Regions from separate parts of the Shewanella baltica genome, predicted to be linked through region 2. Evidence: predicted binding sites of a transcription regulator. Region 2 holds the regulator's gene; each other region holds the start of a gene.
The links. Region 2 encodes FliA, which starts transcription of late flagellar genes. Its sites were predicted from a motif close to CTAAAGNTNNNNNNNNNNNNGCCGATA; they were not measured.
Positions count from the first base shown of each region.

Region 1 (3,278 bases), 830 kb from region 2:
TCCAACACCCAGTTATGACTTGAGATCCCAAACATCTTACGATCGCCAAGCTCAGCATCTAGGTAACGCATAATCACTTCGCTATCAAATAGTGCCACGCCATCGTTGGTGATAAGACACGGGATCTGTCCTAACGGGTTGGCATCGAGTAATTCAGCGCTGTTTTCAAAGGGATTGACTAGCAGCTCTTCAATATTGTTAATCCCTAAATACTGGATCAACGCTCTAACACAACGGGCATAGGGTGAAGCTTGAGAACTTAACAACTTCATCAAAAATTTCCTTTTATTTGCATTAAACGCTATGGCTATTAAGGGGTGAGAACAGTTTGCTCTCACCGCCCATATAAAATGGGATCACCAATATTTTTCTACTGTAATTTGTCCCGGAGCACGACGTAAGTTCTTCACTAATCCCTTATCGAGTAAGGCGCTTTGGGCACCATTAATCATACCGGGATTGCCGCAAATCATGACTTGGGAATCAGCGGCACTTAAGGTTAATCCTGCCTTTTTCTCGATTTCACCCGAGACTATGCCCTCGGGAATACGACACTGCAACGCATCGGCCAAGGGTTCACGGGTCACACTCAAAACTAATATAAACTGTGCTGGGTATGTGCGTTCTAACTCACGCAGCTTATCAAGGTAGGCTAAGTCCTGCGCCTCGCGCACGCCATACACAAGCACCACTTTTTCAAAACGCTCCCAAGGTTCATGGGTGTCGAGCATAGACAAAAATGGCCCTACCGCTGTACCTGTGGCCAAAAACCATAAGTGCTTGCCTTGGAGCTCACCCTTAGGAATTTCCGCTAAGGTCATAAACCCGGTCGCGGTTGAAGTGATTTCAATTTCATCGCCTATGACAAGGTTGTGTAATTGCGGCGATAACAGACCGTCCTCTACCGCAACGGCGAGCACTTCGGCATAGGGTTTATCGGGGGAATTTACTAAGGAGTAAGCTCTGGCCACACGCTTATCATCTTGCATTTGACTTAACTTGATAAACTGACCAGGAATAAATGGGGCTAACTCGGCGGCGATGCGCAATGAAAATAACTTATCGCTCCAATCAATACGTTCTATAACTTGTCCCCTAGTCCACATAACTTGCCCTCAAGCGAAACGTTAAATAGGCTTCCAGCATAGACTTTTTTCCGCATAACAAAAACCCCTTATGATAAGGGGCTTATGACGATAGAACCGAAAACAACAGAGCGTTAACTGGCACTCGATTGTGTCTCATCTGTCTTCTTGTTAAAGCTATCCCTAAAGGCCTGTAATCCCTCTTGCACTAAACCGTAGGTTTTATCGACGCCATCGGCAATATCACCCTGCAATACTTTAAGACCAGACAGAATATCTTTCGCTTCTTTAAAGCCGTTATCAATTGCACCACCAATAATTCCCATAAAGCTATCGAGTTGATCGCTTAGACTCATACCCGAATTTTGTTGCTGGTGAATGCTAAAAAATTGCGTCGCAAAACTCACGATACGATCTGCAGTCGCTTCTGGTGATGTATCTACGCCATTATCGTAAGCAGTTTGAATCGCGTTCTCGCCCATAGTAGGCGCTAACTCTTTATTAATAGACTCTATCGCAGCGCGATAAAGCAAGGTCATAGACTGATCGCCTGACTTGATATTCACATCTTGCTGTGCCGATAGAATTGCTTGATTCATCAGCTGCTTACTCGTTTGCTGCGCGGTTTGTTTCGAGGTCACTTCGGTGGTTTTCGCGTCCTTCGAATCACTCACTTCGGTACCCTTAGGCGTCGTATTTTCAGCATATTTTTTCTGCGGCAAAGGGGTACTTTGCACTTGAGAGGATTTATTGATTTCCATGATGACTATCCATTCAATTCGGGTCGACTTTATTATCGACCAAAATTTGACCAGCTTTAGTAATTTTTAGAATTGAAGTACCATCGTGACCACAAGGCCATGATAAGGCCCGCATAAATTGAGTGGGTTCATTCTTTATAAATTGCATAAAGCGCCATCCACCCGCATGCAGATCATTACTATCGTCGAGCTTAGAGATGAGCCAATAGAAAAGGATGTTACACCATGGCAGCAGGTCGCAGTTTGAGTCATTTCCGCTTTCACGTGTTTACACGAATGCTTAAGCGCACTACTGAGCACTATATGGGCATTAATATAAAACGCCTTAGTTTGCTCACTGGTCTTATTATCTTAACTTGCCTCAGCCTCGCACCGATTAGCCAAGCCCACGCGGAAAACAGGCTGATTATTTTAGTCAGGCATGCCGAAAAAGCCGACACGCCAGCCAATGATCCACAGTTATCGTCCAAGGGGGAAATGCGCGCAACGTCACTGATCACCGCCTTGAGCCGCACGCCGTTGTCGCAGCTCATTGCAACTCAATACCTGCGAACCCAGCAAACACTCGCGCCTATCGCCGAGGCTCGCCATTTGCCCGTGACGATAGTCGAAGCAGCAAAGCCTATCGAAGAACATATTCAGCAGATTGTCGAACAAGTGCATGCGGTACAAGGCAATACGCTCATCGTTGGGCATTCAAACACAGTGCCATTGATCATCAAAGCCCTGGGTGGACCTGAGATCCAAGCGATCGGCGAAGAGGACTACAGTCAGCTGTTTTTACTCTCTCTCAATGATGGCCAACCCGCAAGCTTGATCTCCACCCGTTACGGACAAGAATAAGGATAAATAACATGAGTGAACTCAATTGGTTTATGTGGGGACTCGATCTGTTTTCAGGACTGTTTTTGATCGTTATAGGACTCGCAGTACTCGCGGTTATTTACATGTATATCGCAGATAAAATGCAGACCAAACAAGCGGTAAGACATAACTATCCCGTGATTGGTCGTTTTCGATATCTGTTCGAAAAACAAGGTGAGTTTTTCAGACAATACTTTTTCGCCCAAGACAGAGAAGAATTGCCCTTCAACCGTGCTGAACGCAGCTGGGTGTACCGCGCCGCCAAGAATGTCGATAGAACCATAGCCTTTGGTTCGACTCGTCCCTTGGATACAGCTGGTACTATCATGTTTATGAATACCGCCTTCCCAACCCAAGATGAAGATATCACTCCTATTCATCCGCTGACGATTGGCACTCACTGTCGTCAGCCCTATACAACTCAAGCCATTTGCCATATTTCAGCCATGAGTTTTGGCGCCCTATCGCGCCCAGCCATCACCGCCCTTTCCCATGGCGCAGCGCAAGCGGGTTGCTGGCTTAACACAGGTGAAGGCGGCTTGAGCCCTTATCATCTCAAAGGTGGCTG
Region 1 covers NZ_UGYM01000002.1:367,981-371,258, reverse strand. Annotated here, with positions in the region: gene DYH48_RS01670 (glutathione S-transferase N-terminal domain-containing protein) at 1-272, opposite strand, end outside; gene DYH48_RS01665 (ferredoxin--NADP reductase) at 357-1,106, opposite strand; gene DYH48_RS01660 (DUF5610 domain-containing protein) at 1,220-1,846, opposite strand; gene DYH48_RS01655 (histidine phosphatase family protein) at 2,072-2,689, shown strand; gene DYH48_RS01650 (FMN-binding glutamate synthase family protein) at 2,701-3,278, shown strand, end outside.
Region 1: DYH48_RS01660 (DUF5610 domain-containing protein) is a predicted target of FliA. The motif match lies at 1,880-1,906, and genes of this name have one in related genera.

Region 2 (3,278 bases):
ACCCAGACTCGATAGAAGATCATCCACTTCGTCTTGACCCGTTACTACATCTTGACGAAGCTCGGCATTCATTATCGGCCCTTCCGCTTCAATATTATTTTTCTGAGCAATCTGACTTTCAATCATAGGCTGCTCACCAAATACCGTCAGCATAGAAACCAGATTACTTTCAACTTCCATTACCAGATCAATAACACGGCGTATCATTTGCCCTGTTAAGTCTTGAAAATCTTGTGCCATCAATATTTGATTCAGCAATTCACGTAATCGAATCGAGTCTTCTGAACTACGGGACATAAGATCTTGGACATCGTGACAAAGAACCTTAAAGTCACTTAAGACTATCTCGCGTCGCATTAATCTGTCCCAAGATGGCATGACTTTTTGAATATTAACCGTTACGGCATTGGCCAAAGGTAAACATTCTTCAACCGCATCCATGGTTTTATTTGCCGCTTGTTCAGTCATGTCAATAACGTAATTTAAACGTTGCTTGGCATCGGGAATTTCTGTATTGGCTAATTCAGAAAGACGATTATCAACTTGAAAATCCATCAGCGCACTATGAAGTTGCCGAGTTAATTTCCCTACTTCTTCGAATAATTCTCGTTGCAATGGAGCTGCAAGCTCCCGAAATAAATCATCTGCCTGACTTTGCTCACCTGCACTTAATAATTCAACAAAGTGCTGAGCTTGCTCGAGCGTGATGAGCCCTGATGTTTGTGACTTCATAGCTCATCCTTGCTCAAGCGAGTCGTTCGAATATTTTATCTAACTTCTCTTTCAGCGTTGCAGCGGTAAAAGGCTTAACCACATATCCATTCACTCCCGCTTGAGCGGCAGCAATAATCTGTTCACGTTTTGCTTCAGCAGTTACCATTAATACGGGTAAATGCTTTAGCGAATCATCTGCGCGAATTGCTTTTAACAGATCGATCCCTTGCATGCCGGGCATATTCCAATCTGTAACAACAAAATCAAAATCCCCCTTTTGCAACATCGGCAGGGCTGTAGAGCCATCGTCTGCTTCTTGGGTGTTGTTAAACCCCAAGTCTCGCAACAAGTTCTTGATGATACGCCTCATTGTCGAAAAATCGTCAACAATGAGAATCTTCATATTCTTGTCCAAGGTTTCCTCCGGTGAGCTGACATTCTGTGCTCGATTAATAATTATACTTATGTCCAGTGCTTGAGTTTAGCTTTCAATCGCAACATCGCCTGACTTAATATCTGGCTAACCCGCGATTCACTGACTTCAAGAATGGCGCCAATCTCTTTTAAATTCAATGCTTCATCGTAGTACAGGGATAACACTAATGCATCTCTTTCAGGCAATAATTTAATTGCCTCAACCAGCGCAGAATGAAATTGGTTCTCAGCTAATGCTTCAAATGAATCATCATCGGACCGATCACTCACTGTAAGTATATCCTGAGATACGCCTAAGTCTTCTATCCCTATGATTTTTCCGACAGAAACATCGTTAAGAATATGATGGTACTCATCGAGCGTCATATCAAGTTTTTCTGCAATTTCTGTGTCGCGTGCATCACGACCCAGCGCTTGCTCTAACTCATCTATAGCGTGTGCAACCTTGCGGTTGTTACGATGAACGGAACGAGGCACCCAATCGCCGCGGCGAATTTCATCTAACATGGCCCCACGTATGCGTATGCCGGCGAAGGTTTCAAATTTCGCACCCTTGCCACCATCAAACTTGGATGATGCTTCTAATAACCCCATCATCCCAGCTTGGAGTAAATCATCTAACTGCACGGAGGCAGGTAGTCTGGCGAGTAAATGATGCGCAATTCTTTTAACCAACGGAGCATACTGTTCAACGATCGACGATTTATTGTCTAAACAAGTATACGCAGCGGCTTTATTCACTCGTTTTTTCCTCTTGAAAATCTGGTCGTTGTACTAAACGCTCAACGAAAAACTCCAAATGCCCACCAGGTTGCTGCGGTACAGGCCAGCTTAGAATTTTATTTGCCAACCCTTGATACGCAATCGCCGCTGGTGATTTAGGATACGCTTCAACCACCAATTTTTGTTTACGAACTGATTTACGTAAGTTTTCGTCAAATGGGATTGTTGCAACCAATTCAAGGGCGACATCCAAAAATCTGTCGGTCACTTTACTGAGTTTAGCAAATAATTCCATACCTTCGCGTAAACTACGCACCATATTGGCAACTATTTTAAAACGGAACACGCCATGCTCACGGCTGAGGATTTTTATCAGGGCATAGGCATCGGTAATTGATGTGGGTTCATCACAAACAACGACCAGCACATCCTGCGATGCACGTGAGAAACTGAGCACCATATCTGAAATCCCAGCAGCAGTATCTACGACTAGAATATCAAACTGAGTCCGCATCTCACTGAAAGCGCGAATTAACCCTGCATGCTGCGCTGGACTTAATTCCACCATCCCTTGTGTTCCTGAAGTGGCTGGCACTATGCCAATCCCTTTAGGGCCACGAACGATAATATCGTCAAGCTCTGCATCACCAGAGAGGACATGGGAGAGGTTACGCTCGGCACGAATACCCAGCATGACATCGACGTTTGCTAAGCCAAGGTCAGCATCAAGTACCAAGACACGCTTGCCTTTTTCGGCTAATGCCACAGCTGTATTAATGGAAACGCTGGTTTTACCAACGCCACCTTTACCACCTGTGACCGCGATTACTTTCACTTTTTCGTTATAGGGTTGATTCATCATACGTAAACCACTTGCTTGATCCAGGGTCATAAATCTACTCAAATGCACAGGCCATATTATCTGACCACGCTGTGTCTTGTAATGATTGTTGTTCTGTACTATCTAACGCTGCGAGTGCCTGCTGGGCTAAATCTAAGGTATCCGCAACTTTCATATCTTCAGGAACTCTTTGTCCATCAGTAACATAACTTAATGGTAATCCGTTTTGGATCAACACACTTAATGCCCCTGCTAACGACACAGATTCATCGAGTTTTGTGAGAACGACACCAGATAGGGGAATGCGTTTAAAATGATTGACTGCATCTTGCAGCACACGGCGCTGTCCTGTCGCAGACAGTACCAGATAACTGCGGATAGGTATCCTGCTATTTGCAGTTAAATTATCAAGTTGCTGGTAAAGACGCATATCTCGTTGTCCCATGCCAGCCGTATCTATCAATACTAGCTTGCGATTCCTAAACTGATAGAGAATTTGCTCTAATTCATTCAGATCATGAGCTTGCTTTACTGGGCAGCCCATTATTTTGCCATAAGTTGCTAA
Region 2 covers NZ_UGYM01000002.1:1,195,974-1,199,251, reverse strand. Annotated here, with positions in the region: gene DYH48_RS05410 (protein phosphatase CheZ) at 1-732, opposite strand, end outside; gene cheY (chemotaxis response regulator CheY) at 746-1,129, opposite strand; gene DYH48_RS05400 (RNA polymerase sigma factor FliA) at 1,177-1,890, opposite strand; gene DYH48_RS05395 (MinD/ParA family protein) at 1,883-2,764, opposite strand; gene flhF (flagellar biosynthesis GTPase FlhF) at 2,769-3,278, opposite strand, start outside.

Region 3 (3,278 bases), 1.0 Mb from region 2:
GATTAGCCAAAAGCCCAGAGCGACTGAACTGGCGATGAAGGTGTGTATTGCCCGTAATTGGCGTTTATCGATCCAAACCCATAAGTATTTGAATATTGATTAATGCCCTTCAGTTAATCTATAAACGATAAAAAAACGCCTCACAATTGTGGGGCGTTTTTTATGACTGACGTTTAGCGGTGGACTTTAAAGCCGTCAACTCAAAGGATTTCATCGAGTCGATTAATCAAGCTCGCTTAGCTGACCAAAATGATTGAATGCCGCAAGTTGGCGCTGATAGGGGGCAATATCACCGACGTTAGCTGCAATCCAATCAGCATCGTAATAGGTATCGAGGTAACGTTCACCCGAGTCGCAAATTAAGGTGACGATTGAGCCTTGTTCTCCACGCGCTTGCATTTGTACGGCAAGTTGCAATGCGCCGTAAAGGTTAGTGCCTGTCGATGCGCCGTTTTTACGGCCAATCAGTTGCTCTAACCAATGAATCGTCGCTACGGAAGCCGCGTCGGGGATTTGCAGCATAGAATCCACAACGCCAGGAATAAACGATGGCTCGACTCTTGGTCGACCTATGCCTTCAATTTTACTGCCATTGCAACAGGTTAAGCTGGCATCGCCGCTCTGATAAAAATCAAAAAATACCGAGTTTTGCGGATCAACTACGCAAAGCTGGGTCGCCAACCTTTGATAGCGGATGTAGCGGCCTATGGTCGCCGATGTGCCGCCTGTACCCGGACTCATCACTATCCAACGCGGGATTGTGTGTGGCTCGCGTTCCATCTGATTGAAAATAGAATTGGCAATATTGTTATTGCCGCGCCAGTCTGTTGCGCGCTCGGCGTAGGTGAATTGATCCATGTAATGGCCGCCCAGCTCTGCGGCTAGGCGCGCCGATTCGGCGTAAATCTCACTGGAATGGTCGACAAAATGACATTGGCCGCCATAGAAAGTGATCTGTTCAATCTTCTTTTTAGCCGTGCTTTTAGGCATCACGGCAATAAAAGGTAAACCGAGTAAGCGGGCAAAATAGGCTTCAGAAATCGCTGTGCTGCCCGATGAGGATTCGATAATGGGCGTACCTTGCTTAATCCAGCCGTTACACAGGGCATAGAGGAAGAGTGAGCGGGCGAGGCGATGCTTTAAGCTGCCTGTCGGGTGGGTACTTTCATCTTTAAGATAAATATCTATGCCATCGAGCATAGGTAATTCAAGCTTAATCAAATGGGTATCGGCGCTGCGCTGAAAATCCGCTTCAATCTTGCCTATCGCATGGGCTTCCCACGTTGGGCAGAGTCTGTGAGCGCTGTGTGAGTCCACTGGCGGTTGAATTGTGTTAGATATCATCATAGTCACTTCGAAAGGGATCATTTTTCAGAGCATATCACAGGGACGGGCAAAGCGGTTTTATTGGATCTGCTTGGCGTTACTCGCTTGGGGGCATTAGCTTGAAGTCGCGCGAGGCGTGATTGATGTTAAAGACAAATATTGCGAACTAAAAAGATGGCTTCAAATAGAAGTGCAGTTTAATACAAAGAATGTAATTAGAACAAAATGAATAGATGAAGCTATGGCAGATAAAACTGGAATAGACAAAACGGAAGTTGAACAAGAGCGGTATATACAATGAAAGAAATGGTGGAGGGAGAAGGATTCGAACCTTCGAAGGCTGAGCCGTCAGATTTACAGTCTGATCCCTTTGGCCACTCGGGAACCCCTCCACAAACTTTCTTTACTTTTAAAACTCAACCAAACATTGGCCATGTTTGGTACTTGAAAATGATTATCTGCGTTAGAGATAAAGATGGTGGAGGGAGAAGGATTCGAACCTTCGAAGGCTGAGCCGTCAGATTTACAGTCTGATCCCTTTGGCCACTCGGGAACCCCTCCACGAATACCTTTAACGCTTTTGTAAAACTCTACATCATTTTCGAACAACACTCACAAACTTACAGTGCAAATGGTGGAGGGAGAAGGATTCGAACCTTCGAAGGCTGAGCCGTCAGATTTACAGTCTGATCCCTTTGGCCACTCGGGAACCCCTCCTCAATTGCGGCCGCCATAGTAGTCAGAAACCTTTTGCATGTAAATACCCAATTTAAAAATTTTCCTAAAGTTATGCATCAAATGGTCGATTAACTAACAACGAATTGTTTTGACGATGTTTTTTTATGCAAATTGATGTTCCTTTAGTCAACGAAGCCCAAATTGGCACCCGCTTAAACGCGGCGATAGAAAACGACAGACGGGGCGAATTCGCCCTGTTGCTGTCGTTACTGTCGGTTGACGCACGGGACATGGCGCAATTTCAATGGCAAAACGAGCTTGATATGGCGCAAAAATTACAGCGTCAGTTCGAATTACCACCGCAGCAAAGCTTAATGGCGGATTTATCTTGTGCCGAACCTGTAGTCGATAACAGCAGTATTTTTATGGCTCAAGGTCCGCGGGCATTTCAATTACAGCAGGCACTGCGACCGGAAGCGTTAGTGATCCGAGGCGGTGAGAGCGTTGCAATGGCCGAGGCCCTGAGTAACTGTGATCATGTCACCCAGCTCAGGCAGAGGGGCCAACTCAGCGCGCCTAAGGTTGAAATCATGCATTTTGCCGATCAATTGGCAATCCAACGTAATCTCGTGCCTCTGCTCGCTTCAGCCTAGGGCAGTCTTCCCGTAAGTGGTCTTCAATGCCAATCGAGTCAATCTGCGCCATTTCAGTAAATAAGCGTGAGCTAAAGCCAGTTATCTTGAGGCTTAATTACCTATAATTCTGATTAACCTATCGAGTTAGCCACTTACCGCGCAAATAAATTAGCGAGCATAGTTTAGTGATGCCGTTAATCAGTCGCTTTATAAATAAGGAATACAGATGAAAGGCATAATAGAAGCACAGAATCCGGCAGTGAATGACACTTGCACCGATTGTGGCAGTTTTGTCGATATCGGCGCCGTCATTGATGAACACGATACCTTATTGACGTTAAATTTTGTTGGCGATAGCGCGCAAACAGATGCAGAAAGTATGGCGAGCCGTGCCCAAGCTCGATTTGCTGAAGTACAAACTGAGTTTGTGACCACGGCGGCGGGTATCGATTTACTGCTGACCTTTGGTGTGAGCGCCGAGAAAATGATTTTCCAATTGGAAAACGGTTTATAAGTTTTTGTGCAGCACTTTTAGCGGATAGAATTCGAACTTAATCGTTTTAACTGTCTAAAAATGCTGCAGTTGTTAACTGAATTGTAATAAATTGTGCCACATGTTGCTGCACTTACAATAGATAG
Region 3 covers NZ_UGYM01000002.1:2,218,702-2,221,979, reverse strand. Annotated here, with positions in the region: gene queE (7-carboxy-7-deazaguanine synthase QueE) at 1-103, shown strand, start outside; gene DYH48_RS09955 (PLP-dependent cysteine synthase family protein) at 223-1,368, opposite strand; tRNA gene DYH48_RS09950 (tRNA-Tyr) at 1,634-1,718, opposite strand; tRNA gene DYH48_RS09945 (tRNA-Tyr) at 1,803-1,887, opposite strand; tRNA gene DYH48_RS09940 (tRNA-Tyr) at 1,959-2,043, opposite strand; gene DYH48_RS09935 (VC2046/SO_2500 family protein) at 2,169-2,657, shown strand; gene DYH48_RS09930 (DUF406 family protein) at 2,866-3,153, shown strand.
Region 3: DYH48_RS09935 (VC2046/SO_2500 family protein) is a predicted target of FliA. The motif match lies at 2,108-2,134, and genes of this name have one in related genera.